DNA from 4 places in the Pseudomonas fortuita genome. Region 1 is predicted to be linked to each of the others. Evidence: riboswitches for the same ligand, from Rfam matches in the RefSeq annotation. Region 1 holds a riboswitch; each other region holds the start of a gene.

The links. A riboswitch is a leader RNA that binds a small molecule or an ion and turns the genes downstream of it on or off. The one in region 1 is predicted to bind cobalamin.
Region 2: it holds a riboswitch for cobalamin, as region 1 does, so the genes downstream of both, cobO (cob(I)yrinic acid a,c-diamide adenosyltransferase) here and OZ911_RS10270 (TonB-dependent receptor) in region 1, are expected to answer to the same signal.
Region 3: it holds a riboswitch for cobalamin, as region 1 does, so the genes downstream of both, OZ911_RS13655 (CbtB domain-containing protein) here and OZ911_RS10270 (TonB-dependent receptor) in region 1, are expected to answer to the same signal.
Region 4: it holds a riboswitch for cobalamin, as region 1 does, so the genes downstream of both, cobW (cobalamin biosynthesis protein CobW) here and OZ911_RS10270 (TonB-dependent receptor) in region 1, are expected to answer to the same signal.

Annotation. Positions count from the first base shown of each region.
Region 1 covers NZ_CP114035.2:2,233,650-2,241,217, forward strand. The annotation lists gene OZ911_RS10270 (TonB-dependent receptor) at 47-2,173, opposite strand; cobalamin riboswitch at 2,283-2,490, opposite strand; gene OZ911_RS10275 (outer membrane beta-barrel protein) at 2,651-3,397, shown strand; gene OZ911_RS10280 (GNAT family N-acetyltransferase) at 3,529-4,098, opposite strand; gene OZ911_RS10285 (carboxymuconolactone decarboxylase family protein) at 4,177-4,521, opposite strand; gene lpxO (lipid A hydroxylase LpxO) at 4,635-5,534, opposite strand; gene thpR (RNA 2',3'-cyclic phosphodiesterase) at 5,693-6,238, shown strand; gene OZ911_RS10300 (NAD(P)H-dependent oxidoreductase) at 6,378-6,974, opposite strand; gene OZ911_RS10305 (TetR/AcrR family transcriptional regulator) at 7,066-7,568, shown strand, end outside.
Region 2 covers NZ_CP114035.2:1,306,328-1,313,895, reverse strand. The annotation lists gene OZ911_RS05995 (cobyric acid synthase) at 1-1,045, opposite strand, end outside; gene cobD (threonine-phosphate decarboxylase CobD) at 1,042-2,034, opposite strand; gene cbiB (adenosylcobinamide-phosphate synthase CbiB) at 2,027-2,935, opposite strand; gene bluB (5,6-dimethylbenzimidazole synthase) at 2,932-3,582, opposite strand; gene OZ911_RS05975 (cobyrinic acid a,c-diamide synthase CobB) at 3,579-4,874, opposite strand; gene cobO (cob(I)yrinic acid a,c-diamide adenosyltransferase) at 4,871-5,482, opposite strand; cobalamin riboswitch at 5,602-5,822, opposite strand; gene OZ911_RS05965 (hypothetical protein) at 5,845-6,009, opposite strand; gene OZ911_RS05960 (PQQ-dependent sugar dehydrogenase) at 6,720-7,568, shown strand, end outside.
Region 3 covers NZ_CP114035.2:2,965,337-2,972,904, forward strand. The annotation lists gene OZ911_RS13625 (transporter substrate-binding domain-containing protein) at 1-1,566, opposite strand, end outside; gene OZ911_RS13630 (response regulator transcription factor) at 1,580-2,194, opposite strand; gene OZ911_RS13635 (DUF1272 domain-containing protein) at 2,414-2,656, opposite strand; gene cobM (precorrin-4 C(11)-methyltransferase) at 2,723-3,475, opposite strand; gene OZ911_RS13645 (cobalamin biosynthesis protein) at 3,509-3,898, opposite strand; gene OZ911_RS13650 (CbtA family protein) at 3,898-4,584, opposite strand; gene OZ911_RS13655 (CbtB domain-containing protein) at 4,594-4,782, opposite strand; cobalamin riboswitch at 4,877-5,099, opposite strand; gene OZ911_RS13660 (TonB-dependent receptor plug domain-containing protein) at 5,294-7,568, opposite strand, start outside.
Region 4 covers NZ_CP114035.2:3,424,030-3,431,597, reverse strand. The annotation lists gene OZ911_RS15735 (ATP-binding cassette domain-containing protein) at 1-961, opposite strand, end outside; gene OZ911_RS15730 (hypothetical protein) at 1,188-1,547, opposite strand; gene OZ911_RS15725 (glyoxalase superfamily protein) at 1,544-1,921, opposite strand; cobalamin riboswitch at 2,023-2,239, shown strand; gene cobW (cobalamin biosynthesis protein CobW) at 2,340-3,407, shown strand; gene cobN (cobaltochelatase subunit CobN) at 3,411-7,172, shown strand; gene OZ911_RS15710 (magnesium chelatase ATPase subunit I) at 7,174-7,568, shown strand, end outside.

The DNA of each region.
Region 1 (7,568 bases):
TAGGAGCAGCCTGGTGCTGCGAAGAGACCGTTACAGGCAACTCAGGTCAGAAGGTGTAATCAACCGTCGCAAAGTACGATCGTGGCATCCCCATCAACCACTGCTGCCCACTGAACGCCGACTGCACATATTCACGATCAGACAGGTTGTTCAACTGCAACCCCAACTTCACATCCGGCAGCACCTGCCAGGCGATGTTGGCATCGACCACGGCGTAGCTGGGGGCACGTTGGGAATTGGCAGTATCGGCATAACGCTCATCCACGTAGCGCACACCCATGCCGGCCTCTACCTGTTGGCCGAAGCCTTTGCTCAGCCACAGGTTGGCGGTACGCCGTGGCACGTTGGCCGGCCGGTTGCCGGCACGGTCCTGCGCTACACCGCCGACCATCTCGTCGAAATCGTCATACCTGGCGCGTACCAGCGACGCATTGGCCGACACCTGCCACTGATGCGCCAGTGCCAGTTCCAGGGTTGCCTCAAGGCCATCTGACGTCTGCTGCCCAGCCTGTTGTTTCTCGTGGGTGATCGGGTCGTCCACCAGCAGCTTCTTTTTGACGATGTGGTAGGCGGCCAGCGTCCATTCGCCACGGCCGTCCCAGAAGCGCTGCTTGAGGCCAACCTCGGTCTGTTTCGCCTCGGTCAGGTCATAGTGCATCTGGGTGGGGCTGAGGCTGATGAGGTTGTTGACCCCCTCCTGGCTGGTGGAGTACTGCCCGAACAGCGCCAAGTCATCGGTGACTGCGAACACCAGCCCGGCGCGCCAGTTGCCACCTTGCAGGTTGCGGTCGCTGCGGCTGTCGTTGGTCAGGTTGGTGCGGTCGATGTGGTTCTGGTCGCGGCGCACCCCAGTGACCAGCGACAGCCGGTCGCTCAGCTGCAAGCGGTTCCCGGCGAACAGAGCGAAGGTGTGGGTGCTGGACAAGGTTTGCGGGCGCAGTGGCGAGGCGCTGTGGAACCCGCCCGGTTCTGGCTGCCATGGGTCGATGTAGTCACCGCCCACATCGTTGTAGGGCGCGTTGCTGTCGACGTTGAAGCGGACCTTGTTGTATTCCGCGCCGACCACGGTCTTGCTGGCCAGGCCGAACAGCCTGTGGTCAAAGGTGAAGGTCTGGCGGTCGCCGAACTGTTCCTGGTTGTGCTTGATCTCCAGGTAGCTGCCGCGCTGCAATTGCTGGCGCTCGGCGTCCCAGCTGTAGTCTTCGGCATTGCGCCAGTGGCGGCGGCTTTTGATGTAGTACAGCTGGTTGCTGGCGCTGACGTGGTCGTTCAGCGTCCAGTCCGTGGTCAGCCGGGTCCACTCATCGACGTAGTGCTGCACGTCGTTCTGCACGTTGTAGTTTTTCTTGCGCAGGCTGCTGCGGTAGTGGCCGTCGATCAGCGGGGTGCCGTAGTAGTTGGCAGGCTCTGCATCACCACGGTCGTGGGCAAGGGTGAAACTGAGGTCGTCACTGGCATCGAAACGCAGCGCGGCACTCAGGGCCAGGCTGCGCGATGTGGTGCGGTCGACCCAGCCGTTGCCGGCCTGCTGGTTAAGGGTCAGGCGATAGCTAAGGCGCTCGCTGAGGCTGCCGCCGCTGTCCAGGCCGAGCTGCTGGCGGTCCCACGAGCCGTAGCCCAGGCGCAGGTGGTTGCGCACCTCGCCGGCAATCGGTTTTTTCGGGATCACGTTGATCACCGCGCCGGTGGCGCCTTCGCCATGCAGAACCGAAGCCGGGCCGCGAATGACATCGATACGCTCGACCATCCACGGGTCGACCGGGAACGTCTGGGTGCCGGCACCGGTGTACAGGCGTGCGTCGTCGAACAGGGTCATCACCGAACTGTGACCGGCAAAGCCGCGGGCGGACAGGCCTGTGCCACCGTCGCCGGGGGAGCCGACGAAGGTGATGCCCGGCGACCGCGTCACCGCATCCTGCACGGTGAGGTTGTTGCGCTGCTGAATCTGCTCGGCGCTGATGCTGCTGGTGCTGGCCGGTGTTTCCAGGGCACTGAGGCCGAGGCGCGAGCCTGCCTGGGTCGGCGTGGCCAGGTCGAGGGTGCGGCTGTCGAGGGTGTCGGTGATGGCCGTGGAAGGCAAGGCCAAGGGCTGCTGGTCATGGCCATCGGCCAGGGCCGGGAGGGCGACGGCCAGGCAGGCCGCCAGGGGGTGAAGCTTGAACATACGGGACATGTCGTTCCACTGCTGCAGGAATGAATGGATCCCGGTGGAAAACACGCAAAGGCGAACCATGCAGGCAGGCGCGCGCACGGATTCCGGCCTGCGCCCGCCCACCGCGGGTTGCCAAGTGAAGCTCCAGGCCGGTCTCCGGGCTTGCGAGGGGCATGAAACCTTCACCTTCCCATGCACGTGCACAGTGGTATCTCGAAGGGTTCACTCGCTTACCGTTGCGGGGGCAGCGCCGGACTTGTCATGGGTAACATGACGCACCGGCTTCCCGTTTCACCCTGCGCGCGGCGGCGAAGGGCACCTGAAACTGGCGCGCATCTGACCACTGAAAGGCTAAGGCGTCAAATGTTGGCGTGCCATGAATACGCCGATAAAACACAGGGTTGCGTGTTTTTACTGATTTTTTTTCGAACTTTTCGTGTGGCGTTTGTCTCGAACCGCACGTTCGTCTTTCGTTACCAAGTCATGGAGACTTTACGCATGCCTGCTCGTCATCTGTTGCGCCACACCTGCCTGCTCGCCTTGATCGCCGCACCGCTGGCCGCCACCGCCGCACCCAGCACCGACCCGCTGTTCACCATCGGTCTGCAGGGCGCCTACGACAAGTTCAAGTTCGAAGGTGGCAGTGAAAACGACAAGGAACACATGGGCCAGGGCGGTGTGTTCGCCACCTTCGGCAACAAGCTGACAGCCGAATCCGGTTTCATCTACCAAATCGGCGCCGAAGCCAAATACGGCAAGAAGAACGACAACAAGCTCAAGGAGGCCCAGGCTGACCTGGACCTTGGCTGGCGTGCGGCGCTGGACGCTCGCAACTTCGTCGATGTGACCGTGGGCGGCGGCTACAGCTGGTCGCGCTTCGAGCCGGAAATCAACGACCTTGATACCAAGCTCACCGTGAAGTCGCCCTTTGCCAAGGCGGCGCTGGGCTACAACCACCAGTTCGACGCCTCGACCCTGCGGGTGGAAGTGGGCGCGCGCCACACCCTGGACGGCCGTGCGCGGCTGAAAGTGGACGACTTTGGCAGCGACACGGTCGACCTCAAAGACCGCACCAACCCGTACGCTGAAGTGACGTTGCTGATGAACCAGCAGGGCGCTTTGCCGGTGCAGGCCGGGGTGTACTACACCCGCACCGAATACAAGCTGGACGAAGATTCGCCAGTGGCAGACAACACCAAGCTCAAGCGTGACGAGTTTGGTGTAAAGGTGGGCTTGGCGTTCTGAAGCTGAGCGTTTAGCAGGCCCGGCCTCTTCGCGGGTGAACCCGCTCCCACAAGGACCGCACAGCCTTTAGGTGCTGCGCAGTACTTGTGGGAGCGGGCAAGCCCGCGAAGGGGCCGAACCTGCAAGAGAGGTCAGCGCCCGCGACGCCGCGACACCCGTGCCTCGATGTTCTTGCGCCCGATCAGCAGCGGTGGTTTCTCCACCACCGGCTCCTCTGCCAGCCACTTGTACATCACCAGGCAGTCCACCAGCCCCAGGCGGGCATGGCGATAAGCCTTGGGCAAGCGGCCGACTGTTTCAAATCCCAGCCTGTGCCACAGTGCCACCGCAACTTCATTGCTGGCCACTACCGAGTTGAACTGCAGGGCCAGAAAGCCCTCCTGGCGCGCCAGCTTCTGCGAGTGCTCGCACATCAGGCGTGCCACACCTCGGCCGCGTGCCTGTTCGCACACCATATAGCCGCAATTGCCCACGTGCGCGCCAGGCCCGGCGGCATTGGCCTTAAGATAATAAGAACCCAGCAGCTCGCCATCTTCTTCGGCCAGCAGCGTGTGTTGCGGCAGCTCAAGCCACAGCTGGCGGGCCTGATCGATGCTCAGCTCGGGGTCAAAGGCGTAGGTTTCACGGGCCTGGACAATGGCCTGGAAGGTGGGCCAGAAGCGCTCGAAGTCTTCGGCTGTCATAGGGCGAACGTGGATCATGCGGGCTCCTGCAAGGGCTGGGCCGCCAAGTCTGTGGGGCGCGGCGCCGTCGCGCAAGGGCGGCGACGCCGTTTGGGCCTAGCCGTTGGCCTTGCCCACCGCATCCATGGCTCGCGCCGAGTACACCAGCGCAGCACCGGCGTTCATCGCCACGGCCACGCCGAGGGCTTCGGCAATTTCCTCGCGGCTGGCCCCGTGCTTGACCGCCTGCTGCGAATGCACGGCGATGCAGCCGTCGCAACGGGTGGTCACGGCCACGGCCAGTGAGATCAACTCACGCGTCTTGGCGTCGAGGTGGTTGGTCTTGGCTCCCGCACCGCTGGCGGTCATGTAACCGGCCACGGTGTCGGGGGAGAGTTGCTTGAGATCGCCGATGCCGGCCATCAACTGCTTACGGTAGGCGTCCCAGTCCATCATGCTCATCGTCTTCACCTTGTGGTGGTTGCGAGTGGAGCTTTCAGGCTAGTCGAAGAGTGACACCTGCGAGGCTTGTACTTTGGTGGGTGTGCAGCAGCACTTGTGGGCGCGTTGAGCCTTCAAATGTAGATGAACACCAGCACCAGCGCTGCAACCACCGCCCACTTTTCCACGTAGTAGCGCAGGCGGTTGCGCTTCTTCAGCGCTTTGCCGCGTTCACGGATCTTGTAGATGCGGGTGAACAACCGGTTGATACCGCCGGTCTTGTCGCCGGCACCGTTGGGCGCGGCGGCGGCGGCCATGACGTTGCGGCTGAACCAGCGGTTGAACGCAGTGGCCCAGCGGTACTTGAGCGGGCGCTCGACGTCACAGAACAGGATGATGCGGTTGTGCTCGGTCGTGTTCGCCGCGTAGTGGATGTAGGTCTCGTCGAAGATCACGCCCTCGCCATCGCGCCATGAGTATTTCTCGCCGTCCACGTCGATGTAGCAACCGTCATCGTTCGGCGTGTCCAGGCCCAGGTGATAGCGGTACGAGCCGGCATACGGGTCACGGTGGCGCACCAGCTTGGCGCCCGGCGGCAGGGTAGCGAACATGGCAGCCTTGACCGTGCCGATGCTTTGCAACAGTTCGGTGGTGCGTGGGCAGAGGGCCATCGCCGAAGGGTGGCTTTCGCCGTACCACTTCAGGTAGAAGCGCTTCCAGCCAGTCTTGAAAAACGAGTTGAAACCGACGTCATCGTAGTTGTCGGACTTCTTGATTTCGCCCACGCGCAGCAACTGGCGGCCTTCCTCGCGGATTTCCTGCCAGTGGTCTTGCAGCGGCTTCAGTTCGGGGAAGGCTTCGACCGGCAAGTATGGCTTGGCCGGGAGCTTGGAAAACAGGTACAGGAAACTGTTGACCGGGGCGAGGAAGCTGGAGTGGTCGCCCAGCTGGCGAGTCAATTTGTGGCGAACCCGACCGCGCAGGTGCACGTAGGCAATCGAGAGGGCGAAGATAAGTACGAGTGCAATTTTCATGGACGTTTACTTGTCGAAAAATGGCCATGCGTCATGGCATAAGCTCGCCAGCATAAACAATCATGGGGGTAGTTTGTACTTATTGTTACGAAACACCGGGGCGACATTGGTGTAATGCCCTACAGTCTTGCGCAAACGTTTCATGTCAGGGAGTTGGTATGGTTCAGGATATACGCCCCAGCGGTAGCCCGTTCAAACGGCTGTTCTTCGCCTTGCCGGTCAGCGATGCCCAGCGCCATGCCTTGGCTCAGTGGCGCCGGGCGCTGAACCTGCGCAGCGGCAAACCCGTCCCCGCGGCCAACTTCCATGTCACGCTGTTGTTCCTCGGCGATGTGGATACCGCACAGGTGCCGGCGATCTGTGCGGCAGTCGATCAACTGACGTTGCCAACCCTGGCACCGCGGCTGTTGCTTGACCGTTTGCAGGTGTGGCAGCGGGCCGGCGCGTTGGTGCTGGAGGCACAGCAGACACCGCCGGCCCTGTTGCAACTGGTGTATGGCTTGCAGCAGGCACTGCTGCCGTTGGGGGTGGAGGCGGCCAACCGTGAGTATCGGCCGCACTTGACCCTGTCCTGGGATTACCACGGGCAACCACCCGAGGCCAGCAGCGCGCCGGAGTTCTACCTCAGCGCGCGCCACTTCACGCTCTACGAGTCGCGCAAGGGCGCCTACTGGCCCTTGGCGCAGTGGCCGCTGGCAGACTGACCCGGGGTCAGCGTTGCGTGGCTCGCCATAGTTGTTGCTGCCATTGAGCTGGTTGAAGCCTGCAACCCAGTACTTCTTGTCGAACAGGTGGCGTGCCCAACCGAGGCTGCCGCTACTTGAGTAGCCGCCCTGTGCCAGTTCAGGCTGCGGCCTGGCAATCTGCAAACAGTTTTTTGCCCAAGGCGTGTGCATGGTGCAAGTGGGGAAGCTGGTCAGGCCCTTCGCTGTCATCCAGCAAGGTGGAACTGAGTACCTCGGCGCCGCAATAGTCGAAGATGCCGTGCTCGATCTGCACGCGCATCGCCTCGCCATAGCCGTGCCGTTCGAAGGTGCCTGTATCGGCACCCGCAACGCCGATCAGGTGAACCTTCATGCCACGCAATTTCTTCACCGTGGCGCCTTCTTCATAGTCGAACGCCCAGCCATTGCTGAATACCCGTTCGACCCAGCCCTTGAGCAGGGCCGGCAGTGACCACCAGTAGACCGGATAGACCAGCACCAGGGCATCGGCGCGCTCGATGCGTGCCTGCTCGTTGAGTACATCAGCCGGCGGTGCTGCCAGCCGGCGGTGCACGGCATGGTCTGCCAGGCTGAAGCGGGGGTCGAAGCCTTCGCTGGCCAGGTCGGCGATTTCGCTGCTGTGGCCGACGCTGGCCAGGCCGTCGGCAACCTGCCGGGCCAGCGCGTGGGTGAGGGATTGCGGGTCATGGTGACCGACGACGATCAGAGCGTGCATGGTGGCTCTCCATTCAACGGTGCAGGGTAGCCTGAAGCGTTATATACTCCAGGTAAGTTACGTTTAGTAAGTTACTTTTGGTAGGTAATCGATGTCAAGCAACGATCAAGCCCGTTCCCGCAAGCGCCTGAGCCGCGACGACCGACGCAGGCAGTTGCTGGACATGGCCTGGCAATTGGTGCGGGAGGAGGGTACCGATGCCTTGAGCCTGGGCCGCCTGGCTGAACAGGCGGGGGTAACCAAGCCGGTGGTCTATGACCATTTCGAGACCCGCAACGGGCTGCTGATGGCGCTGTACCAGGAATACGATGCGCGTCAGTCGCAGATGCTGGCGCAAGCCTTGGCCAGCTGTGAAGCCAGCTTGGCCAGCCGCGCCCGGGTGATTGCCGAGGCCTACGTGGACTGCGTGATGAGCCAGGGCCGGGAGATACCCGGGGTGTCGGCAGCGCTGGCCGGGTCGCCGGAACTGGAGGCGCTGAAACGGGCGTACGAGCAGCCGTTCCTGGACAAGTGCCGCGAAGCCTTGGCCGGGTTTTCGCCCAGCGGCAATGTAGGGGTTGCCGGCATGCGCCTGCTGGTCGGGGCAGCGGATGC
Region 2 (7,568 bases), 930 kb from region 1:
GAGCCCCTTCCAGACCCAGCGGGTCATGCACTTCGCGGCCCAGCATCTGCAGGCCGCCGCAGATCCCGATCAGCTTGCCACCGTAACGCAGGTGCCGCTCGATGGCTTTATCCCACCCACGCTCGCGCAGCTGTGCCAGGTCACTGCGTACGCTCTTGGAGCCCGGCAGGATGATCAGGTCTGCAGCCGGGATCGGCTGGCCCGGGCCAATGAACTGCAGGTCCACCTGCGGATGCAGGCGCAACGGGTCGAAGTCGGTATGGTTACTGATGCGCGGCAATACCGGCACAATCACCTTGAGCACGCGCTCGCTTTTGGCGCCTTGGCGCACATCGATGCCGTCTTCGGCTTCCAGGTGCAGGTCGGTGACATAAGGCAGCACCCCCAGCACTGGCTTGCCGGTGCGTTGCTCCAGCCAGTCCAGCCCCGGCTGCAATAAAGCGATATCGCCACGGAAGCGGTTGATGACAAAGCCTTTGACCCGCGCCTGCTCACTGGGCGACAGCAATTCCAGCGTGCCCACCAGGTGGGCGAACACCCCGCCGCGGTTGATGTCGGCAACCAGGATCACCGGGCAGTCCACCGCCTCGGCAAACCCCATGTTGGCGATGTCGCCGGCACGCAGGTTGATCTCCGCTGGCGACCCCGCGCCTTCGACCATGACCACCGGCCAGGCGGCACTCAGGCGCTGGTGCGAAGCCAGCACCGCCTGCATGGCGATGGCTTTGTAGTCGTGGTAAGCCACCGCGTTCATGCTGGTGACCGCACGGCCGTGGATGATCACCTGGGCGCCGGTATCGCTGTTGGGTTTGAGCAACACGGGGTTCATGTCGGTATGGGGTGCCAGCCGGCAAGCCTGCGCCTGCACCGCCTGGGCGCGGCCAATTTCACCGCCGTCGGCAGTTACCGCGCTGTTCAGTGCCATGTTCTGTGGCTTGAACGGCACCACGCCAACGCCTTGGCGCAACAGCCAGCGGCACAGGGCAGTTACCAGCGTGCTCTTGCCAGCGTCGGAGGTGGTGCCTTGCACCATGAGGGTGGTCATGCCGATTCCTTTTGAAAGTCCGCCAGGGCCTGGGCGAGACGCTGTTCGTCCGCCGCACATTCAGGCAGCCCCAGGCGCACGGCCGGTGGGTGTTCGAACAAGCGCACCAGGATGCCGCGGCGGGCAAGAAAGTCATGCAACTGCACGGCGCGCTCGCTGCGCACGTACTGGAACAGGTCACAGCCGCCGCTGGGGGCAAGGCCGGTGCTGGACAGCATTGTTGCCAAGCGCTGGCTGGCGGCAGCGCAACGTTCAATCTGCACGCGCTGGGCAGGCTTGTCGGCCAGGCTTGCCTGGGCCAGCACCCGGGTTGGCCCGTTGACCGTCCACGGGCCAAGCAGCTCGGCCAGGCGCAGCAACAGGCTGCGCTCGGCGGCGACGAAGCCCAGGCGTACCCCGGCCAGCCCAAAGAACTTGCCGAATGATCGCAGCACGATCAGCCCCGGGAGGTCGGCGCAATCGACCACGCCATCCGCCGGGGTGTTGTCCATGAACGCTTCGTCGACCAACAGCCAGCCACCGCGTGCAGCCAGGCGCGCGTGCCAGCCCAGCAGGCGCTCACGCGGTACCCGCTGCCCGGTCGGGTTATTGGGATTGACCAGCACCAGCACGTCGAGGCTGTCGAGCATCGCCTCGACCTGCGTTTCATCCAGCTCGACCAGATGATGGCCCGCCCGATGCCAGGCATACGGGTGTTCGGCATAGCACGGCGACAGCACCCCTACCCGGCCAGCCGCACGCAGCAGCGGCAAAGCCTGGATCGCCGCCTGGGAACCCGCCACCGGCAGCAGCTCGCGGGCGCCGTAATACCCGCGTGCCGCCGCCTCCAGGCCGTCTTCGGTCTCAGGCAGGCGAGCCCAGGCATCTGTAGGTATCGGCGGGATCGGGAACGGCCAGGGCGCGATGCCGCTGGACAGGTCGAGCCACTGCTCGCGAGGGATACCGTAATGTTGCACCGCACGCAGCAGGCGGCCACCGTGTTCAAGCATTGATGTAAGCCCCCAGGCAGATCAACAACAGCCACAGCCACACGCCGCGCTGCACCAGGCTCCAGCCACGCTCGATGGCATCGGCGTCAGCCATCGGCCCTTCGCCCAGGCGTGGCCGCTCATGCAGTTCGCCGTGGTAAACAGCCGGGCCGCCCAGCGCTACACCGAGTGCTCCGGCACCGGCGGCCATCACCGGTCCGGCGTTGGGGCTGTCCCACAGCGGGCCCTGCTTGCGCCAGCAAGCCAGCGCCAGGCGGGTCTTGCCCAGCAGTGCGTAAGTCAGCGCCACCAGCCTTGCGGGAATATAGTTGAGCACATCATCAATGCGCGCCGCGCACCAGCCGAAGCGCTCGAAGCGTTCGTTGCGATACCCCCACATGGCATCCAGGGTGTTGCTCAGGCGGTACAGCACCACGCCCGGCGCGCCGGCCACCACAAACCAGAACAGCGCGGCGAACACCGCGTCACTGCCGTTTTCCAGTACCGACTCGGTGGCTGCGCGGGCCACGGCGGGCTCGTCCAGCTCCCGGGTTTCGCGGCTGACCAGGTAGCCGACGCGGCGCCGGGCTTCCTCCAGGTCGCCCTGGCGCAAGGCGTTGGCCACCGGCAGCACATGTTCGCCCAAACTGCGCAGGCCCAGGGCGCAGTACAGCGCCAGCACATCCACCAGCCAGCCGATGTACGGCAGCCAGGACAGGATCAGCGCCACCAGGGTCAGCGGCACCACCGCCAGAAACCACGCACTCACGCCGTGGCTGCGCCAGCCGCGGCCACCTGCATTCAGGCGGCGCTCCAGGTTACCGGCCATATTGCCGAAGGCCACCAGAGGGTGGCGCCGCTGCGGTTCGCCCAGCAAGGCATCCAGGGCCACCCCGGCCATGGTCAGCAAGGCCACGCTCATTGGCGCTCTCCCCATTGGTTTTCGTACAACATGTCACTCAAAGGCCGTTCTTCGGCCCAGTTTTCCAGCACCAGCATGGGTGCAGGGTAAAATTCGGTCACGGGTCCCAGGCACAGCACCGCCACCGGTTTGGCCCCTTCCGGCATACCCAGCAGTGCTGCCAGCGCCAGAGGGTCGAACAGCGACACCCAGCCCATGCCCAGCCCTTCGCCACGGGCCGCCAGCCACAGGTTCTGAATGGCGCAGGCCAGCGAGGCCAGGTCCATCTCCGGCAGGGTGCGACGGCCGAAGATGTGCGGCTCGCGGTTGTCCATCAAGGCCGCTACCAGCAGCTCGGCACAGTCATTGATGCCTTCTACCTTCAGCTTCATGAAGTCATCAGCCCGCTCGCCCAATGCCTCGGCAGTGCGCAGACGCTCCGCCTCCACCAAGGCCTGGATGCGGGTACGCAGGTCACGCTGGGTGATGCGAATGAAACGCCAGGGCTGCATCAAACCGACGCTAGGCGCCTGGTGTGCGGCGGCCAGCAAGCGGCCCAGCAGTGCTGGCGCAACCTGGCCACCGGCAAAATGGCGCATGTCGCGACGCTCACCGATAGCCCGATAGATCGCAGCGCGTTCGGCGGCGCTGTAGGCGTGTTCGCTCATGGTCGCAACAGCGCCGCCGCCGCATCAGGGTTGGAGGGGAAGTAGAAGTGCACGTAAGAGGCCGTCAGCCGACCCAGGCGATACACCGCTTCGTTGCCCCGCCCGCCGTTGGGGCTGAGGCCTCGGGCGATCGGCTCCAGCGGCGTGCTGGTTAGCGAGTGGTGATAGGTATGGCCGCGCAGGGTACCTTCCGGCAGCTCCACCGCCTGCAAGGCCAGGGCCGCCAGGCGCTTTTGCATGGTCGCCTCGCCTGGTAGCAGGCCGAGCAATTCGGCACGCTCGCCGGCGACGTCAGTCAGGGCATCCAGCAGGTACAGCATGCCGCCACATTCAGCCAGCAACGGCTTGCCCTGAGCATGATGGGCGCGGATTGCCTCGCTCATTGGCGCATTGGCAGCCAGGGCGTGGTGATGCAGTTCGGGATAGCCACCCGGGAGGTACAGGCTGTCCACCACTGGCAGTTCACGGTCGTGCAGCGGCGAGAAGAATTCCAGCTGCGCGCCCAGGCTGCGCAGCAGCTCAAGGTTGGCACCATAGGTGAACGCGAACGCTTCGTCTCGCGCCACACCAATGCGCACACCGTCCAGCGAGGCAGCACGCACCTGCGGCTCGGGGCCGACAAAGGTCACCGGCGGAGGCATGGCGGCGTCGCAGCTGGCGGCAAGCGCCTCGGCGGCGGCATCTAGGCGGGTATCCAGGTCGTTCAGCTCGCTGGCCTGAACCAGCCCAAGATGACGGCTGGGCAATTCAATGCCGCGCTCACGGGACAAGCCGCCATACCAGCGCAGGCCCTCGGTCAGGCTACCTTCGAGCAGCTGCGCGTGGCGCAGGCTGCCCACGCGGTTGGCCAGTACGCCGGCGAACGGCAGGTCGGCCTGGTAACGCGCCAGGCCCAGGGCCAGGGCGCCGAAGGTCTGGGCCATGGCCGTACCGTCGATCACAGCCAGCACTGGCACGCCGAAGTGGCGCGCCAGGTCGGCACTGGACGGGGTGCCGTCGAACAATCCCATGACCCCTTCGATCAGGATCAGGTCGGCCTCGCCGGCAGCTTCCCACAGCAGGCGGCGGCTTTCCTCGGCTCCGATCATCCACAAATCCAGCTGGTACACCGGCGCGCCACTGGCCCGCTCGAGAATCATCGGGTCCAGAAAGTCGGGGCCACACTTGAACACCCTCACCTTGCGCCCGAGGTTGCGGTGCAGGCGGGCCAAAGCAGCAGTGACGGTGGTCTTGCCCTGGCCAGAGGCCGGTGCCGCGATCAACACCGCGGGGCAGTGGCGCGATTGACTCACAGCTCGACGCCCTTCTGTGCACGGATACCGGCCTGGAAGGCGTGCTTGAGCATGCCCATCTCGGTCACGGTATCGGCCAATTCGATCATCTCGGGCTTTGCAGCGCGGCCAGTCACGATCACGTGCTGCATGGGCGGACGGCCCTGGATGTCGGACAGGACCTGGTCCAGGTCGAGGTAGCCATGCTTGAGGGCGATATTCAGCTCATCCAGCACTACGAACTGCACACTTGGATCCTGCAGCAACTGCCGCGACACCGCCCAGGCGGCTTCGGCGGCAGCGATGTCACGCTGGCGGTCCTGGGTTTCCCAGGTAAAGCCCTCACCCATCACGTGATAGCGAACCTGCTCGGGGAAGCGGCGGAAAAACAGCTCTTCGCCGGTGCTATTACGGCCTTTGATGAACTGCACCACTCCACACTGCATGCCATGGCCCAGGGCGCGGGCGAGCATGCCGAAGGCAGAGCTGCTCTTGCCTTTGCCATTGCCGGTCAGCACCAGCAGCAAGCCGCATTCGTTGGGGGAATTGGCGATGCGTTCGTCGATGACCGCCTTCTTGCGCTGCATGCGCGCCAGGTGACGTTCGTCGCGTTCGGTGGCTTCGCTCATCAGGGTTCTCCGCAGGCTGGCACCACGGCACGCGTGGCGACAGGGAATAGGCAGGCAGACGGAGAGCGCGCAGGGGCCATGGCAGGGCGCCACGGTGCACCGCGCATCACCCTCCGTGATGCCGTTGACAGTTTCAGGCCGGTCTCCGGGCTTGTGAGCGGGCCTTGGCCCAAACCTGCGCGCCTTCCCGGATGCTGGCATCCAGTGGCCCTGCGCGGCCTTCTACTCACCTACCGTTGCGGGGGCAGCGCCGGAATCGCGCCATGCTGGCGCCCACCGGCTTCCCAGTTTCACCCTGCCCAGTCGGGGCTGGCAGGGCACCTGAAACACGCCGCGAAGGTTAGAGGGTTGCACCGGGAGCGTCAATCGAAGTGGTTGCTGCAGCAACGTAAGCTTTTGATCTTGATCTTGATCTTGCTCTTGCTCTTGCTCTTGCTCTTGCTCTTGCTCTTGATCTTGATCTTGATCTTGATCTTCGCGACTTCAGGAGGCCGAACGCAGGCCTTGCGGAGGGAGGTGACGGGCATGGATGCCCGTCAAGCGCTGGGCCCCAGGATGGGGCCTGCAGCGCGGTCCTCCCGGGAGCGAGGCCGGAGTGAGGGAACCCCGGAGCGCAGCGTAGGGGCCGGATGATGGGAGCGCAGCGTTTTTTGGTTACTTTTTGTCGCGTCTGACAAAAAGTGACTCGCCGTAAGGGCGAAAAGGTGAGTTAGTGTCGCTATCGCAAATGGCCTATGCGCGAGCTAAAAACCAGCACTGTTTCGCTGTTCGGTCTTGCTGTTCGCTGTTCGCTGTTCGCTGTTCGCGTTCAGGTGTGAGCATCAACAATGAGTCAACATTCATTTTCAAAGGTGGCGCCAAATCACCTTTCCGCCCTTACGGCGGGTCACTTTTTGTCAAACGCGACAAAAAGTAACCAAAAAACGCTGGCTCCCATCATCCGGCCCCTACGCTGCGCTCCGGGGTCCCCTCGCTCCGGGCTTGCTCCCGGGAGGACCGCGCTGCAGGCCCCATCCTGGGGCCCAGCGCTTGACGGGCATCCATGCCCGTCACCTCCCTCCGCAAGCCCTGCGCTCGGCCTCCTGAAGTCGCAATCTGCGTTGCCTGAGCTACCGCGCGCTTAGAAGCCAAAGCAAAAGCAAGAGCAAGAGCAAGAGCAAGAGCAAGCAAACCAAGGGGAACCTGCCGAACCCAGCCGGCCTCTCAATTCAACAGGCTTCTTTAGAGGACGCCGCACATGAAATGCCTGATGCCTTGGTTAATCGCAGCCAGCCTGGCAGGCTGCGGCGAAACAGCCCTGTTGAGCGTAAACGACGGCAGCGGGCCAAACCCCCGCCTCCCCACCCCCGTCACAACACTGATCCCCACCGTAAATATCGCCCCTGCAGTGGGCTGGCCAAAGGGCAGCAAGCCGACCCCGGCACCAGGCACCCAGGTCAAAGCCTTCGCCAGCGGCCTCGACCACCCGCGCTGGCTCTACTTGCTGCCCAACGGCGATGTACTGGTGGCAGAGACCAACGCGCCACCCAAGCCCGAAGATGGCAAGGGCATTCGCGGCTGGGCCATGGACAAGGCGATGAAACGCGCCGGCGCGACCGTACCCAGCGCCAACCGTATAACCCTGCTGCGCGATGCCGACCATGACGGGGTGGCAGAAACTCGCACCCCTTTCATCGAAGGGCTCAACTCACCCTTCGGCATGACCCTGGTGGGCAAGGACTTGTACGTGGCCGACACCGACAGGCTGCTGCGCTTTCACTATGAACCGGGCGCCATGCAGATAACCGATAAAGGCCACCCGGTGACCGCGCTGCCCGGCGGGCCGCTGAACCATCACTGGACCAAGAATGTGATCGCAAGCCCCGATGGCAAGAAGCTTTATGTGACGGTTGGCTCGAACAGCAACATCGGGGAAAACGGTATGCAGAAGGAGCAAGGCCGCGCCGCTATCTGGGAAGTGGACCCCGCAAGCGGCAAGCACCGGCTGTTCGCCACCGGCCTGCGCAACCCCAACGGCCTGGCCTGGGAGCCACACAGCAACGTCTTGTGGACAGCAGTCAATGAACGTGACGAAATCGGCAGCGAC
Region 3 (7,568 bases), 730 kb from region 1:
GGTGCTGGTGCGCCAGCGATTGGCCAGCTGGTCGAGCTCTTCGGGTGGAATGCTCAGCAGCGCCTTGTCGAGAATGGCCTGGAGCTGCGGCTGGTCCGCAGCCACGGCGAAGGCCGCAATGGCCGGGTCTTCATCCAGTACGCTGGCGATGCGCAAGCGGCCCTTGAAAACATGGCTGATGTAGTAGGCGGCATTGATGTGGCTGGCAAGGGCCACATCGGCAGCCCCGCCGGCCAGGGCCTCCATGAGGCCGAGCGGGTTGTCCACTTCGACCAGCCTGGCTTGCGGATAGCGCTGTTGCAGCAGTGCCCTCTGCGGCGAGCCGCGTACCAAAGCGATGCGCTGGCCATCCAGCGTTTTGGTTTGTGCGGGGTAAGTGCTGTCGCTGCGCGTAACCAGTACGCGTGGGCTGACCAGGTAGGGGCGGGTATAGCGCAGCTGTTTCGAGCGCTCCGCGCCGTAGCCCAGGGCGCCGATCATGTGTGCATCGCCGCGGACCAGGCGCTCGACCATCGCCTGCGCCGAATCGCTTTCGACCGGGCGGAACTGTAGCCCGGTACGCAATGAAATCTGTTTCAGCAGGTCAAGGGTGATGCCGGTTGGGCGGTGTTCGGCGTCGTTGAACGTCAATGGCGCCAGCGAAGTGTTGACCAATACATCGATGTAGGGGTGGGCTGCGATCCAGGCTTTTTCTTCGCTGCTCAAGTCAGTGAGGTGGCGCTGCAACAGCAGGCTGGTGTTGCCACTGCTCCAGCGGCGCAGGATGTTAAGGCGCTCGCTTTCGCTTATGCGGGCCAGCGCCATGTCGACCAGCCGATGCAAGCGAGGGTTGTCGCTGGCCAAGGCAAATGCAAATGCGCCAGCCGGAACCTGACAGAAGTGGTCGATTCTCAGCGTGCCTTGATAGTTCTTGCCAATCGTGAAGTCGGTGCTGATGGCATCGCCCAGGTACGCATCGGCCTCGCCCAGATCGACGGCTGCCAACCCGGCAAGGGTCGAGCGGTACAAGCTTAACTGCGCTTTTGGATACAGACCGCGTACGGTGCTGGCCGGCAGGTAGTGATCGACCATGGCCAGGCGCAAGCCGGCGAGGTCGGGTTGGTTCTTCAGGCTGCTCCCCTCGCGTGTGACGATGACCGGCAGGTCGTCTGCATACGGCGTGCTCAGTTCAAGCTCGGCATCTGCCGCCTCGAAGGCATTGGAGCTGCCCAGAAGGTCAATACCGCCCTCCCGCAACGCGGCGATGGCTTCGTGGCGGCTATCGAATCGGCGCACCTCGACGTGTATGCCCAGCAGTTCGGCAATGATACCTGCGTAGTCTGCACTGATCCCTTCGTAGTCCTGTTGGCTGGCGTTCAATTCGAACGGTGGATAGTCGGGCCGCGAACTGCCTAGCACCAGGTATTGACGTCGCTGCAGCCAGGCCCGGTCTTCGCTGGACAGTTGCAGTGGGGCTGCTGCGCTGACAGAGCGCGCCAGCAGTTGCCGAGCTTCGCTGCGGGCCAGCAGCGCGGTGGGGGCGGCCAGGCCGATGGCCAGGAGCATGCACGCCAGCAGGCGCTTCATGGCGGCCGAACGCTCAGTAGACGCTGTTGCGTTTGGCCAGGTCGACCATCTCGACCAGAGATTCGGTTTTGAGCTTTTCCATGATCCGGCCTCGGTAGGTGCTGATGGTCTTGGCACTCAGATTCATGCGGGTACCGATATTCTTGTTGTTTTCACCGCGCGCCAGGCGCCGCAGCACCTCCATTTCACGGTTCGACAGGCTGGCAAGGCGCACCGGTTCGCTTTCCAGCGAGTTGCTGTTGACCGACATTTGCGGGAAGGTCGAATAGCCTTTGACCAGCGCCTTGAGGGCGAACAGCAGTGCTTCGTGGTCTTCTTCCTTGGTGACGAAGGCGCCGATGCCGGCATCCAGGCAACGCCGTACGTACAGGTCAGTGGCTTGGCCCGTCAGCACCATGATCTTGGGCACCGGCTCAAGGCTTTGCAGGCGTTTGATCACTTCCATGCCATCCAGACCGGGCAGGCCAATATCGAGCACGACTACATCCGGGCGCAGATCGCGGGCTACCTGAGCCACTTCGCTGCCGTTACCCACCTCACCGACAACATGAAAGCGTTCACGCTCGAGCAGTAGGCGCAAGGACAGTCGGACAATGGGGTGGTCGTCGACGATCAGCACGGTTGTCATGTGGAAAACTCCTGTCGGGATGTGGTCCGCTTCCTGGATCACTCCGGAATACGTCTGCAAGTGGGTTAATCGGAAGCGCTGCAAGATACGACCAATCCCGAAGTTTGGTAATGCCGAGTATAGAAGTGTTGATAATCCGCGTGCTTGTTGTGGAAAAATCCTACAAGAAGCGTGAAAGACATCACCCCGAGAAAGCGGCGATGTCTGTTTGGAAGGGCGTCAGGCGCAGGTGGCGTGCGCTTTGTTCACACGCTGGGTGGCGGCGGGGTTATTGGCCAGCGCCTGACCGACACGCGTCGGCCGGGGCACTAGCTGGCCGGCGCAGTTCGGGCAGCGGCCTTGCAGGCGTGTGTCGGCGCAGGCACGGCAGAAGGTGCATTCGAAGGAGCAGATCAGCGCATCGGGGCTGTCGCCCGGCAGGTCAGTATCGCAGCACTCGCAGTTGGGGCGTAATTCCAGCATGGGCGTGACTCCTGTTCGCAGGCGGGAACCCGGAGTCTGCTACGCGGGCGGCAATACTGGCAATGCTCAGTCCCCAGGGCGGTACAGGTGGGCATGCCCGGCACGGTACAAGGCCGATTCGGCGAAGGGGGTATCCCCTAGCACATGGCCTACCAGGATCAGCGCCGTGCGGCGAAAATCTTTGGCTGCGACGCGTTCGACGATATCGCCAAGGGTGCCGCGCACCCAGTCCTGGTCCGGCCAGGTGGCACGACGTACCACCGCCACCGGGCAGTGCGCACCGTAGTGCGGCAGCAGTTCTTCGACGATCCGCGAGAGGTGTTTGACCCCGAGGTGAATCGCCAAGGTGCTGCCGTGGCGCGCCAGGTCGCCCAGTTGCTCCCCAGGTGGCATGGGTGAACTGTCGCCATAGCGAGTGAGTATCACCGTCTGCGCCACCTGTGGCAGGGTCAGTTCGCAGCCAAGTAGCGCCGCGCTGGCCGCCGTGGCGGTGACCCCGGGGATGATCTGGTAATCGATGCCCAGCGCCTGCAGGTGGCGGATCTGTTCACCGATGGCGCCGTACAGGCTGGGGTCGCCGCTGTGTACACGGGCCACGTCCTGGCCTTGTTCGTGCGCGCTGCGCATGGCGGCGATGATCTGTTCCAGGTGCAGCTCGGCACTGTTGATCACGATCTGGGCCTTGTGGCCTTCGAGCACGGCAGCAGGTACCAGTGAGCCGGCATAGATGATCACTGGGCACTGGCGAATCAGCCGTTGGCCTTTGACCGTGATCAGTTCAGGGTCGCCGGGGCCGGCACCGATGAAGTACACCGTCATGGAAAGTCCTTGCAGGAAAGAGGAGCGAAATGTTCAGCAGGCCAGGGCCAGGGTCGCCGGGCCCAGTACCTGGCGGGTCAGCAGTAACCCGGCGGTGCAGCCGGGCCGCTGGCTGGCCAACGCCAGTGCCGCGCTCTCGGCCACGCCCCAGCAGCCGCTGTGGGCATGGGCTGTGGCAGAGCGGTGGCTGAGCAGCGGCTCAAAGGCTTGCAGTTGTGCGCTATGGTACAGCACCAAGGGCAAGCCAAGGCGTTCGGCCAGTTGCTGCAAGCCGGGTTCGTCGGCCTTGAGGCTGATGCTGGCAATGCCGCGCAGGTCGGCAAGCACCAGGCCCTGGCTAGCCAAGGCTTGGTGCAGCAGGGTTTGCAATGTATCCACCGGGCAACCTCGGCGGCAGCCGAAGCCGGCGTAGAAGGCCGGCATCAGGCCTGGCTGGAACGGCGGAACAGCCATGCACTGAGCAGGCCCAAGGCCACCCAGAATGCAGCGTTGGTCAGCCAGGAGGCCATCTTGAACTGAGTCTCCAGTGCTGCGGGGGCCAGGCTTTCATGCACGTCGGGCTGTGGCGCGCCGATCACATGGGGGATTATCAACAACACGGCGCCCAGCGCCTTCAACAGCCAGTGCCGGGCGAACACCAGCAAGGCCAGGCCAAGGGCGGTGGCGCTGGCCGTGCCAATCCACCAGGCCTGGCGTTGCCCCAGGTCGGCGGCAGCGGTGCCGGGCAGTTCCGGTGGCAGCCCCAACGTTGGCGCCAGACAGAACACGGCGAAACCGGCCAGGCCCCACAGCACACCGGTGCCGGCACGCTGCGGTTCGCGCAGGCTGTAGAGGGCGGCGAGGATCAGGGCGAAGCCGACCGCAACCACCAGGTTGCCACCGGTGGTGGACAGCACCCGCTGCCAGCCGTCTTCCGGCGACCAGGCGTCGGCGCTGTGCTCATGGGCGGCCACTTCGCCGCCATGTTCGTGGTGTGCGGCCGGGGCCGAGGATTCGTAGGTTTCCGCCTCAAGAATCAGCGGGGCGACCCAGAAGCTTTGCAGCAGGGTCAGCAGCAGGGCCGCAAGCAGCCCACTGAAGCCCGCGGTACGGGCAATGCGCGTGATCATCAGGCGTACTCAGTGGCAGGGGAAGGCGGCGCTGTGGCGGGTGTCGTGAGCGGCGTTGTGCACGGCCTCGATGTGCGAAAAACCGGCGAAGTACACCAGGCACAGGCCCAGCAGGCTTGCGCCAACGGCAATGACGATGCGCTGGCTGAGGGTGACGGGGGTGGCAAGGCTGTGTGGCTTGGCGCTGGTGACGGGCATGACGCGTTCCTCTGCTTTTTGTGGGCAACGGGCAAGCGCGGCATCCCTGATGCGTGGCCGCCCAGGGGAATGCAACAGCGCCCGCCCACCGCGGGGTGTTCATGAACGCCAGGCCGGTCTCCGGGCTTGCGAGGAGGAGCAGGGCTCCTGAAAAGCGTCACCTTCCCATGCCGGACTATAAGGCACAGTGGCACAGACGCTTCACTCGCTTACCGTTGCGGGGGCAGCACCGGGCTTGTCCGGCCCTGATGGAGGGCCTGCGACGCACCGGTTTCCCGTTTCACCCCCTGGGGGGCACCTGAACGTGAGGCATAAGGAGAGCATGGGGCGGGGTTTGCGTCAATTGCCATGTGTGCGAGTGACTGCCGTGCTCAGGGTGAAAGTTTGCCCAATCATTGTGGGCGCGGGCTCGCCCGCGAACACCGGCAAAGCCGGTGCCATCCACCGCATCTGCCTGATTCGCGGGCTTGCCCGCTCCCACTGAGGTCCGCGCTAAACCCAAAGGATGTTTTCAGAAGTCATACGCCAGCTTGGTGTACCAGTACCCGCCACCTGGATGAAACGGCGGGTTGCCGTAGGCCGCCTGGTTGCCGTTGGCGTTGTACACGCCGTTCTTGTCGGGCCGTACATTGAAGATGTTGGTGCCGCCCAGGCTGACGGTCAAGCTGTCGAACAGCAGGTACGACAGGTCCAGGTCGGTAATCCACTTGGCGCCGAAGGTGCGGTCCTGGGCCTGATTCTGCTGCCAGGTCTCGACCTTGCCGTAGCGGGTGGTCTGCAAGGTGCCGGTGAAGCTACCCAGCAACCACTGACTGCCCAGTACCCATTTGGTTTTCGGCGAGGCCGCCACCAGGTCACCTTCGCGGCCATGGCCGACCACCTCGATACCGGCTGCCGCCAGCGCTGCGGGCGTGCCCCGGCTGCCGCGCACAGTGGTCTTGTTCCAGTTGAAGCCCAAGGTCCAGCGCACATCGCCCCAGGCACCGAATTCGCTGGTGTGGTCACCTACCAGGTCGAGGCCGCGGGTACGGGTGTCGAAGGCATTGGTGTAGTAGTTGATCCAGGTGGTGCGTGCCAGGCCCAGTGCTTGGAGCATATCGCCAATGGCACCGGCACCGTTCTGCCGGTCGTAGAGGTTTTCGGTCAACAGGATGCGGTCGTCGATGTCGATCAGGTAGGTGTCCAGGGTGACACTGGTACGGCGCGCCGGTTGCCAGGTCAGGCCCAGGCCGGCGTTGCGCGATTTCTCCGGGTCGAGCTTGTCGCCGCCGAATGCCAGCGCCGCGGCACTGCCAGGCGCCACGGTGCGGCGCAAGGCCGGCACCACATTGCCGTCAGCGTCCAGCGCGGTGCGGTTGTCGCTGACCGTATAGCCGCTCTGGGTCAGCGACGGGGCACGGAAACCGCTGCCCAAAGTGCCGCGGATTGCCACGGTTTCGCTCAGTTCATAGCGTGAATTGAGCTTGAAGCTGGCGGTGTTGCCCGAGTTGTCGTCGTAGTGCTCGACGCGCGCGGCGGTGCCCAGGTACCAGCGCGGGGTCAGGTCCAGGCCGAGGTCGATGTAGGCGGCATAGTTGTTGCGCTTCACATCGGCCTCGTCTTCCGGGCGGATGGTCAGCGCAGCCTGGGCGCCCACGGCGGTCTGGCCGTTGGCCAGCGCGTAGAGCGGGTTGGGGCGCCCGTCGGCCAGGGTGGCCGGGTAAGTGTAGGGCCCGACGCCGTAGGCGACGGGGTCGCCGGCGAAGGTCTGGAAGCGCTCCCAACGGTGTTCCAGGCCCGCCGAGACGCGGGTTGGTACGGCCAGGCCAAACACGCGATCAAAAGCGCGGGTGATGTCCAGGTTGTTTACCCACTGGTCGAACTGCAAAGTCGCCAGGTCATCGAACGAGGTTGGCGAGGCCGGGCCGTAGGTAGGGTTGATGGTGAGGTCGCTGGACTGCTGGTTCTTGTTGCGCCCGTACGTGGTGGACAGGTCCCAGTCCCAGGCACCGGCGGCACCCCGGGTGCCGAGCAGCCACTGGTAGTCGGTGTCTTTGATGTTGTTGAGCGGGAAGTACCCGTCGGGGAACAACTCGGGGATCGAGGCGTTGCTGTTGGGCAGTCGATAGTTGTTGAAGGCTTCGAGCTTGCGCTCGGCATAGGTGGCGAACGAATACAGTTTCAGGTCGTCGCTGATGGGCAGTTCGGCGTTGTAACCGAGGTTGAAGGCGCGCAGGTCGGGGTCGCCGTTCTTCACAGCGCGGTGGTCCCAGGCGGCCTGGCGGTCGTCCTCGAAGTAGGCCCGGTAACCAGGGTCGGCTTTGTCGATCCAGTTGGCGGTGCCGCGCTTGCGTGCCTCCCCCGACAGGTGCAGGAAACCGCCGTCACCCAGGCCGAAACCCTGGTCGCCAGCCAGCTTGATGGTTTCGCCCTGGCCGCTGTACAGCTGGCCATAGCTGCTTTCGTAATGGCCGCCACTGCTGGCGCTTTTGAGGATGATGTTGATCACCCCGGCTACCGCATCCGAGCCGTACTGAGCCGCCGCGCTGTCTTTGAGGACTTCGATGTGCGACACCGCGCTGACCGGGATCATGTCGATATCCACGGCGTTGGCACCGCTGTTGTCCGTCGAGCCGCTGGCCGGCACGGCGCTGTTGTGGCGGCGTTTGCCATTGACCAGTACCAAGGTGTAGGCCGGGCCCAGGCCGCGGTTGCTCAGCGGCCGCACGCCAGACTGGAAACCGGCGATGTTGGTGCCGAAGTTGAACGAGGGCAGCAGTTTGGAAATGGCCTCGGACAGCTCGGCG
Region 4 (7,568 bases), 1.2 Mb from region 1:
GCTCGACCTCGCGGGCGGCGTCATGCACTTTGCCCAGCAATGCTTGCCGCGCGTCGCTATGGTCGCGGTGCTGCTTGCCCGCCGTGGCCTGGCTGCGCTCCTGCTGGCGGTCGACCAGGATCTTGGCCTGGTTGGCATGCCTGGCTTGACGCCCGGCCCGGGCCTGATGGCGTTCCAGGTCTTCGCGCTGGCGCTGCAGTTCACGGGCTTGGCGTTGTTGCTGCTGCTTGAGCCGGGCAAGTTGCTGCTGGGCCTGCGCCACCTGGCTGGCTTTTTGTGCTGCATAGAAGCCGTAGTTGCCGCCATAGGCCTGTAACCCCAGGCTCGACAGTTCGACAATGCGCGCCATGTGCGCCAGCAGGCTGCGGTCGTGGCTGATCACCAGCAAACCTCGGTCCCAGGCCTCGATCATGCTCAGCAATTGGGCACGGGCGTCGCTGTCCAGGTGGTTGCTCGGTTCGTCGAGTATCAGGTAGTCGGCACCGCTGAGCCATGCGCCTGCCAGCGCCACGCGCATAGCCTGGCCGCCGCTCAGGCTGCGTGCGGGCTGGCGCCAGTCAAGGTGACTCAGGCCGTTGCGTTGCAGGTGCATCTGCAGTTGCTCGCGGATATCCCAGCGCTCGCCGACGGTGTCGAAATCCTGGGGGTTGATGCTGCCTTGCTCGATGCGCTCCAGCGCCGCAACCACCGACCCCACCTGGGCCAGGTCGGCAAGCGTGGCGCTGCGCTCGATTACCTGCTGATTCAGCAGATGGACAGGCCCAAGGCGCCGGCACTGGCCGCTGCTCGGTGCACGCTGGCCGGCCAGAACCTGCCCTAGCAGGCTCTTGCCCACGCCATTGCGCCCGACCAGGCCGGTACGCCGTTGGTCGAAGGTTTCGTTGAGGTCGGTAAACAGTAGCCGGCCATCAGGCAAGGCCAAAGAGACGCTGTCCAGCGTCAGGATCGACGTGTTCGTCATGCACAACTCCACAAATGCCGCGACATCTCCGGAGCAAACCGGAGGCTGAAGACTGGCCGTCGAATGGACGGCGGCATTAATGGCGCATTGGACGAATACCTCGTACTGGGGGAGTGCGTAGCCTAACGGCCCGTTGGGGGCGGGTAAAGTACCGCCCGCCGTGTATGGGTTTCCTGCACTGGCGATGCGCCGCGCGAGCGGCGCCCGATCTTGTCTGGCCCTGGGCTCAGCGCCCCGTCAAGCGCTTGGCCCAGTCGCCTCCGTGGCTCTGTTTGCAGGCCTCTTCGCTGTCAAACCGTACATGCCAGGCCGGGTGATCCAGTTGTATGCCGGCGTGGTCCAACGCCTGACGGGTCAGCGCCAGCATGCGTGCCTTTGCTTCACCCGCCACTGCAGCGACTTTCTCGGCCTCTTGTTCAAACACCCAAGTAATACGCAGGCTGGCCGGAAAGTTCTCAGGGTCCAGGCGATGGGTGAGCCAGGTGAACCCGACGATTTCTGCCTTGGCGGTTTCACAAGCGTCCGTCAGGCACGCTACCAGCTCCCGCTCCAGGCGGGCCATTTCGCGTTTGCCCAGCGCCTTCACAGGTTGGCCTCGTCATCGATCTGCTGGCAGAAGCGCAGGCGGTTGCCGAACGGGTCGCACACCTGCATCTGCAGGCCCCAGTCCAGGCGCTCGGCTTCGGGCCGGGCGTAACCGTACTGTTTGCCTTGCAGTTCATGCTCCAGCGCCCGCAGGTCGTCGAGGCGGGCAAACACTGTAGAGCCGGGGCAGGCATCGCCATGGTGCTCGGTAAGGTGCAGGATCAGGCCATCGCGGTGAATCTGCATGTACAACGGCAGGTTCGGGCTGAAGCGGTGCTCCCAGTCCAGGCTGAAACCGAGAAAATCCATGTAGAACTCCCTGGCCTTGTCGACCGAGAAGATGCGCAGTACCGGGATGGCGGGGGCGAGGAGCATGGGGCGTCCTTGACAGTGGGCAAAGTCGCCACTGTACCGCAGTGCCGCCAAGAGTTGTCGGCAAGCCCCGCAGCAATGGTTGACCACCCGCCAGCCACTGCGTAGCCTTGCCACTTCGAGGTTCTTCGGCCAGGCCGAAGCTAAGACGGGAACGCGGTACAAGCCGCGGCTGCCCCCGCAACTGTAAGCACTGACAACGGATCGACACAGCCACTGCGCCAATGCGCGGGAAGGCGTCATCCCGCCAGCCCGCCGTTCAACTGAACGGGGAGCTGGAACGGTGCAAGCCAGGAGACCTGCCTCGCAACGTTTTCGACTTTCAACCGGGCGGGGTGATCCGGTGGCGAACAAGCCCGGCCGGCCTGGTCCGCGGCTGTCGTCCTGCATGCCCGCGCCATTCTGCCAAGGGCAATGCGACATGAAAACACTGGCCAAGCTCCCCGTTACCATCGTCACCGGCTTCCTCGGCTCGGGCAAGACCACCTTGCTGCGCCACATGCTCGACAACGCCCAGGGCCGTCGCATTGCGGTCATCGTCAACGAATTCGGCGAACTGGGTATCGACGGCGAAATCCTCAAGCAGTGCAGCATCGGCTGCACCGAAGAAGAAGCCAGCGGCCGCGTCTATGAACTGGCCAACGGCTGCCTGTGCTGCACCGTACAGGAGGAGTTCTTCCCGGTCATGCGCGAGCTGGTGGCACGCCGTGGCGACCTGGACCACATCCTGATCGAAACCAGTGGCCTGGCCCTGCCCAAACCGCTGGTGCAAGCCTTCCAGTGGCCGGAAATCCGCAACGCCTGCACCGTCGACGCGGTCATCACCGTGGTCGATAGCCCGGCCGTGGCTGCCGGCACCTTCGCCGCCTACCCGGACCAGGTCGATGCCCAGCGCAAGCTCGACCCTAACCTGGACCACGAATCGCCGCTGCACGAACTGTTCGCCGATCAGCTGGCTAGCGCCGACCTGGTGGTATTGAACAAGGCCGACTTGATCGACGCCGAAGGCCTGGCCAAGGTGCGCGCCGAAGTGGCCGAAGAACTGCCGCCGGCAGTCAAGGTGGTAGAGGCCAGCAGTGGCAAGCTGCCGCTGGAGGTGCTGCTGGGTGTGGGCGCCGAGTCCGAGGCGCACATCGATGGCCGCCGTACCCACCACGATTCGCACCACGATGGCGACGATCATGACGACCACGACCACGACGCCTTCGACTCCATTTCCATCGACCTGCCGGAGGCTGACGAAAGCCTGTTGCTCGACGCCTTGACCCAGCTGGTGGTGGAGTTCGGCATCCTGCGCGCCAAAGGCTTCGCTGCCATCCCGGGCAAACCGATGCGCCTGCTGGTGCAAGGCGTGGGGACCCGTTTCGACAAACACTTCGACCGCGCCTGGCGTGCCGACGAGCCGCGCATCACCCGCCTGGTGTTGATCGGCCAGGAACTCGACGCTGCCCAGCTGGAAGCGCGCCTGCGCCAGGCCTTGGGCGCCTGACCCGTGCACCTGCTGCGGACCCAGCCCGGCGGCTTCGTGCCGGACGACAGTATTGCCGACCTTGGCCAGACACCCGCCGAACTGGTGATTCTCTGCAGCGGCGATTCGCACCTGGCGTTGCTCGCCGATACGGCCGAGCAACTGCCTGAGGATTTCCCCAGCCTGCGCCTGGCCAACCCGATGCAGGTGCAGAACCACGCTTCGGTCGACCTGTATGTCGACCAGGTGCTGCGCCACGCCAAGGTCATCCTGGTGTCGCTGCACGGCGGCGTCGGTTACTGGCGCTATGGCGTCGAGCAACTGGTCGAGCTGGCTGCCCGGGGCGTGCAACTGATTCTGGTACCAGGCGATGATCGCCCTGACCCGGAGCTGACCCGCTTGGGCACCGTCACGGGCGACCAGGCCGAGCGCCTCTGGCACTACTTGCGCCAGGGTGGCAAGGCCAATGCCATCAACCTTTACAACTGCCTGGCCAACCAGTGGCTGGGCCGCGATTATGCCTGGGACGAGCCGCAGCCCTTGCCGCGCACCGCTGTGTATCACCCGGCCAAGGGCAGTGTGGCACTGGAAGACTGGTACCCGCACTGGCACCCGGATTGCCCGGTGGCGCCGCTACTGTTCTACCGCTCCCACTTGCAGGCGGCCAACACCGCGTTCATCGACGTGTTCTGCCAGCGCCTGCAAGCTGCTGGCTTGAACCCGTTGCCGATTGCCGTGGCCAGCCTAAAGGAAAGCGCCTGCCTGGAGCAGGTCGAAGCCTGGCTGGACGAAGTCGGTGCCGAAGTGCTGGTCAATACCACCGGTTTTGCCCTGTCCAGCCCCGAACGGCCCAACCTGCGCCCGTTCCGCCGTGACATTCCGGTGCTGCAGGCCATCTGCGCGCAGGACAACCAGCCCGGCTGGGAAGCCAGCGAACAGGGGCTGGGTGCGCGCGACCTGGCCATGCACATCGCCTTGCCCGAACTGGACGGGCGCATCATCACCCGCCCGGTCAGTTTCAAGGACATGGCCTGGCGCAGCGAGCGCAGCCAGTCCGACGTGGTGTGCTACCGCGCCCACCCCGAGCGTATGGACTTTGTCGCCGAGCTGGCCCGGCGCTGGGTCGAGCTGGCGCGCCTGCCCAATGCCGGGAAGCGCGTGGCCCTGGTGATGGCCAACTACCCGACCCGGGATGGCCGCATCGGTAACGGCGTCGGCCTGGATACGCCCGCTGCTGCACTCAACATTCTCAAAGCGCTGCAGGCCGAAGGCTATCCGCTGGCCGATTTGCCGGGCAGCGGCACGCAACTGATCCACCAGCTGCTCGGCGGCGTGACCAACGACCTTGACCACCTGGACCAGCGCCCTTGCGCCCAGAGCCTGAGCCTGGCCGACTACCAGGCCGCCTTCGAGCGCTTGCCCGAGGCCAATCGCCAGGCAGTGCTGGAGCGCTGGGGGCCGCCCGAGCAGGACCCGATGTACCGCAGCGGCCGGCTGATGGTGGCCGGCTTGCGCTTTGGGCTGACCTTCGTCGGCATCCAGCCCGCCCGGGGCTACCAGGTAGACCCCAGCGCGGTGTATCACGACCCCGACCTGGTGCCGCCGCACGGCTACCTGGCGTTCCACTTCTGGCTGCGCCACGCGTTCGCCGCCGACGCGGTGATCCATGTCGGCAAGCACGGCAACCTCGAATGGCTGCCCGGCAAGGGCGTCGGCTTGTCGGCGCAGTGCTGGCCGGACGCGCTGCTTGGCCCGCTGCCGAACATCTACCCGTTCATTGTCAACGACCCGGGCGAGGGCGCCCAGGCCAAGCGCCGTACCCAGGCGGTGATCATCGACCACTTGATGCCGCCGCTGACCCGTGCCGAAACCTACGGCCCGTTGCGCCACCTGGAGCAGCTGGCCGACGAGTTCTACGAAGCGCAGCTACTCGATCCGCGGCGTGCCCGCGAGTTGCAGCGCGACATCCTCGAGCTGGTCAAGGTCAACCACATCGACCGCGAGCTGCAGTTGGAAGGGCAGCTGGATGATGCCGCCGTCTGGCTGCCGCGCCTGGACACTTACCTGTGCGACCTGAAGGAATCGCAGATTCGCGATGGCCTGCATGTGTTTGGCCAGTCACCAGAGGGGCGGCTGCGCCTGGATACGCTGCTGGCCCTGCTGCGGGTTGAGCGGGGCGACGGTCGTGGTGGTAATGCCAGCCTGCTGCGCGCCTTGGCCAAGGCATTGGTGCCAGGCTTTGACCCGCTCGATTGTGAGCTTGGCTTGCCCTGGCAGGGCGCACGCCCTGAGCAGCTTCTGGCCATGAGCAGTGAACCCTGGCGCACCTGTGGCGATACCCGCGAGCGCCTTGAGCTTTTGGCGCAGCAGGTGATCGAGCAAGCGCTGGGCGGCACCCTGCAGCTGCCTGAACCGAGCGAATGGCAGCCGGTGCATGACGTGGTGCAGGCCTTGCGCGAAGCGGTGGCGCCCAGCCTGGATGCCTGCGGCGCCGCTGAAATGAACGGCCTGCTGGCGGCGCTGGCCGGGCGATTCGTGCCTGCCGGCCCCAGCGGTGCGCCCAGCCGTGGCCGCCTCGACGTGCTGCCCACCGGCCGCAACTTCTATACCGTGGACGTGCGCAACCTGCCCACCACCACGGCCTGGCGCCTGGGTTTCGCCTCGGCCAGCCTGATCCTTGAACGCCACCTGCAGGACCACGGCGATCACCTGCGCCAGCTTGGCCTCTCGGTGTGGGGTACGGCCACCATGCGTACTGGCGGCGACGACATCGCCCAGGCCATGGCGCTGATGGGCGTGCGGCCGGTATGGGCCACCGGCAGCCAGCGCGTTGACGATTTTGAAATACTGCCGCTGAGCCTGCTCGACCGCCCGCGGGTGGATGTGACCTTGCGCGTTTCCGGCTTTTTCCGCGACGCCTTCGGCAACCTTATCCGTCTGTTCGATGCCGCCGTGCAGGCGGTGGCCGCGCTGGACGAGCCTGACGACCTCAACCCCTTGGCCGCCCGGGTACGCAGCGAGCGTGCCGCGCTGCTGGCGCAAGGGCTGGACGCCGAGCAGGCCGCGCGGCAGGCGGGCTGGCGGGTGTTCGGCGCCAAACCTGGTGCGTATGGCGCCGGGGTGCAGAACGCCATCGACGGGCGCCTGTGGCACAGCCGCGACGACCTGGCCGAGGTCTACCTGAACCACGGCGGCTACGCCTACGGCGGCACCGACGACGGCACCCCGGCCCGCGCCCAGTTCGCCCAGCGCCTGGCCAAGGTGCAGGCGGTGCTGCAGAACCAGGACAACCACGAGCACGACCTGCTCGACTCAAACGACTACTACCAGTTCCAGGGCGGCATGCTGGCAGCGTCGGAAACCTTGTCCGGGGCGCCGGTGGCCAGCTACCACGGCGACCACAGCCAGGCAGACCGTCCCCGCATCCGTACCCTGAAGGAAGAGCTGAACCGGGTAATACGCGCCCGCGCGCTCAACCCCAAGTGGATCGACGGGGTCAAGCGCCACGGCTACAAGGGGGCCTTCGAGATGGCGGCGACGGTCGACAACCTGTTCGCCTTCGATGCCACCACGCACCTGATCGACGACCATCATTACCAGGGGCTGGCCGATGCGTACGTGCTCGACCCGGCGACCCGTGATTTTATGCGCGAGCACAACCCCGAGGCCCTGCGCGACCTTACCGAGCGTCTGCTGGAGGCCCAGCAGCGCGGGCTGTGGCAGGCGCCGGGCGAGTACCGCGAGGCCCTTGAGGAACAACTGCTCGACGGCGAGGAACAGGCTTGAAATGAGTGAACCCGTGCAATTTCCGCTGGCCGCCGTGGTCGGTGCCGACGACCTGAAGCTGGCGCTGTGCCTGACCGCCATCGACCCGAAAATCGGCGGCGTGCTGATCGAAGGGCCGCGTGGCATGGCCAAGAGCACGCTGGCCCGTGGCCTGGCCGACCTGCTCGGCGAGGGCCCGTTTGTCACCCTGCCACTGGGCGCCAGTGAAGAACGTCTGGTCGGGACCCTCGACCTGGATGCCGCGCTGGGGCAGGGCCGGGCGCAGTTTTCCCCGGGCGTGCTGGCTCAGGCCGACGGCGGCGTGCTGTATGTCGATGAGGTCAACCTGCTGCCCGACACACTGGTCGACCTGTTGCTCGATGTGGCTGCCAGTGGCACCAACCGCATCGAGCGTGA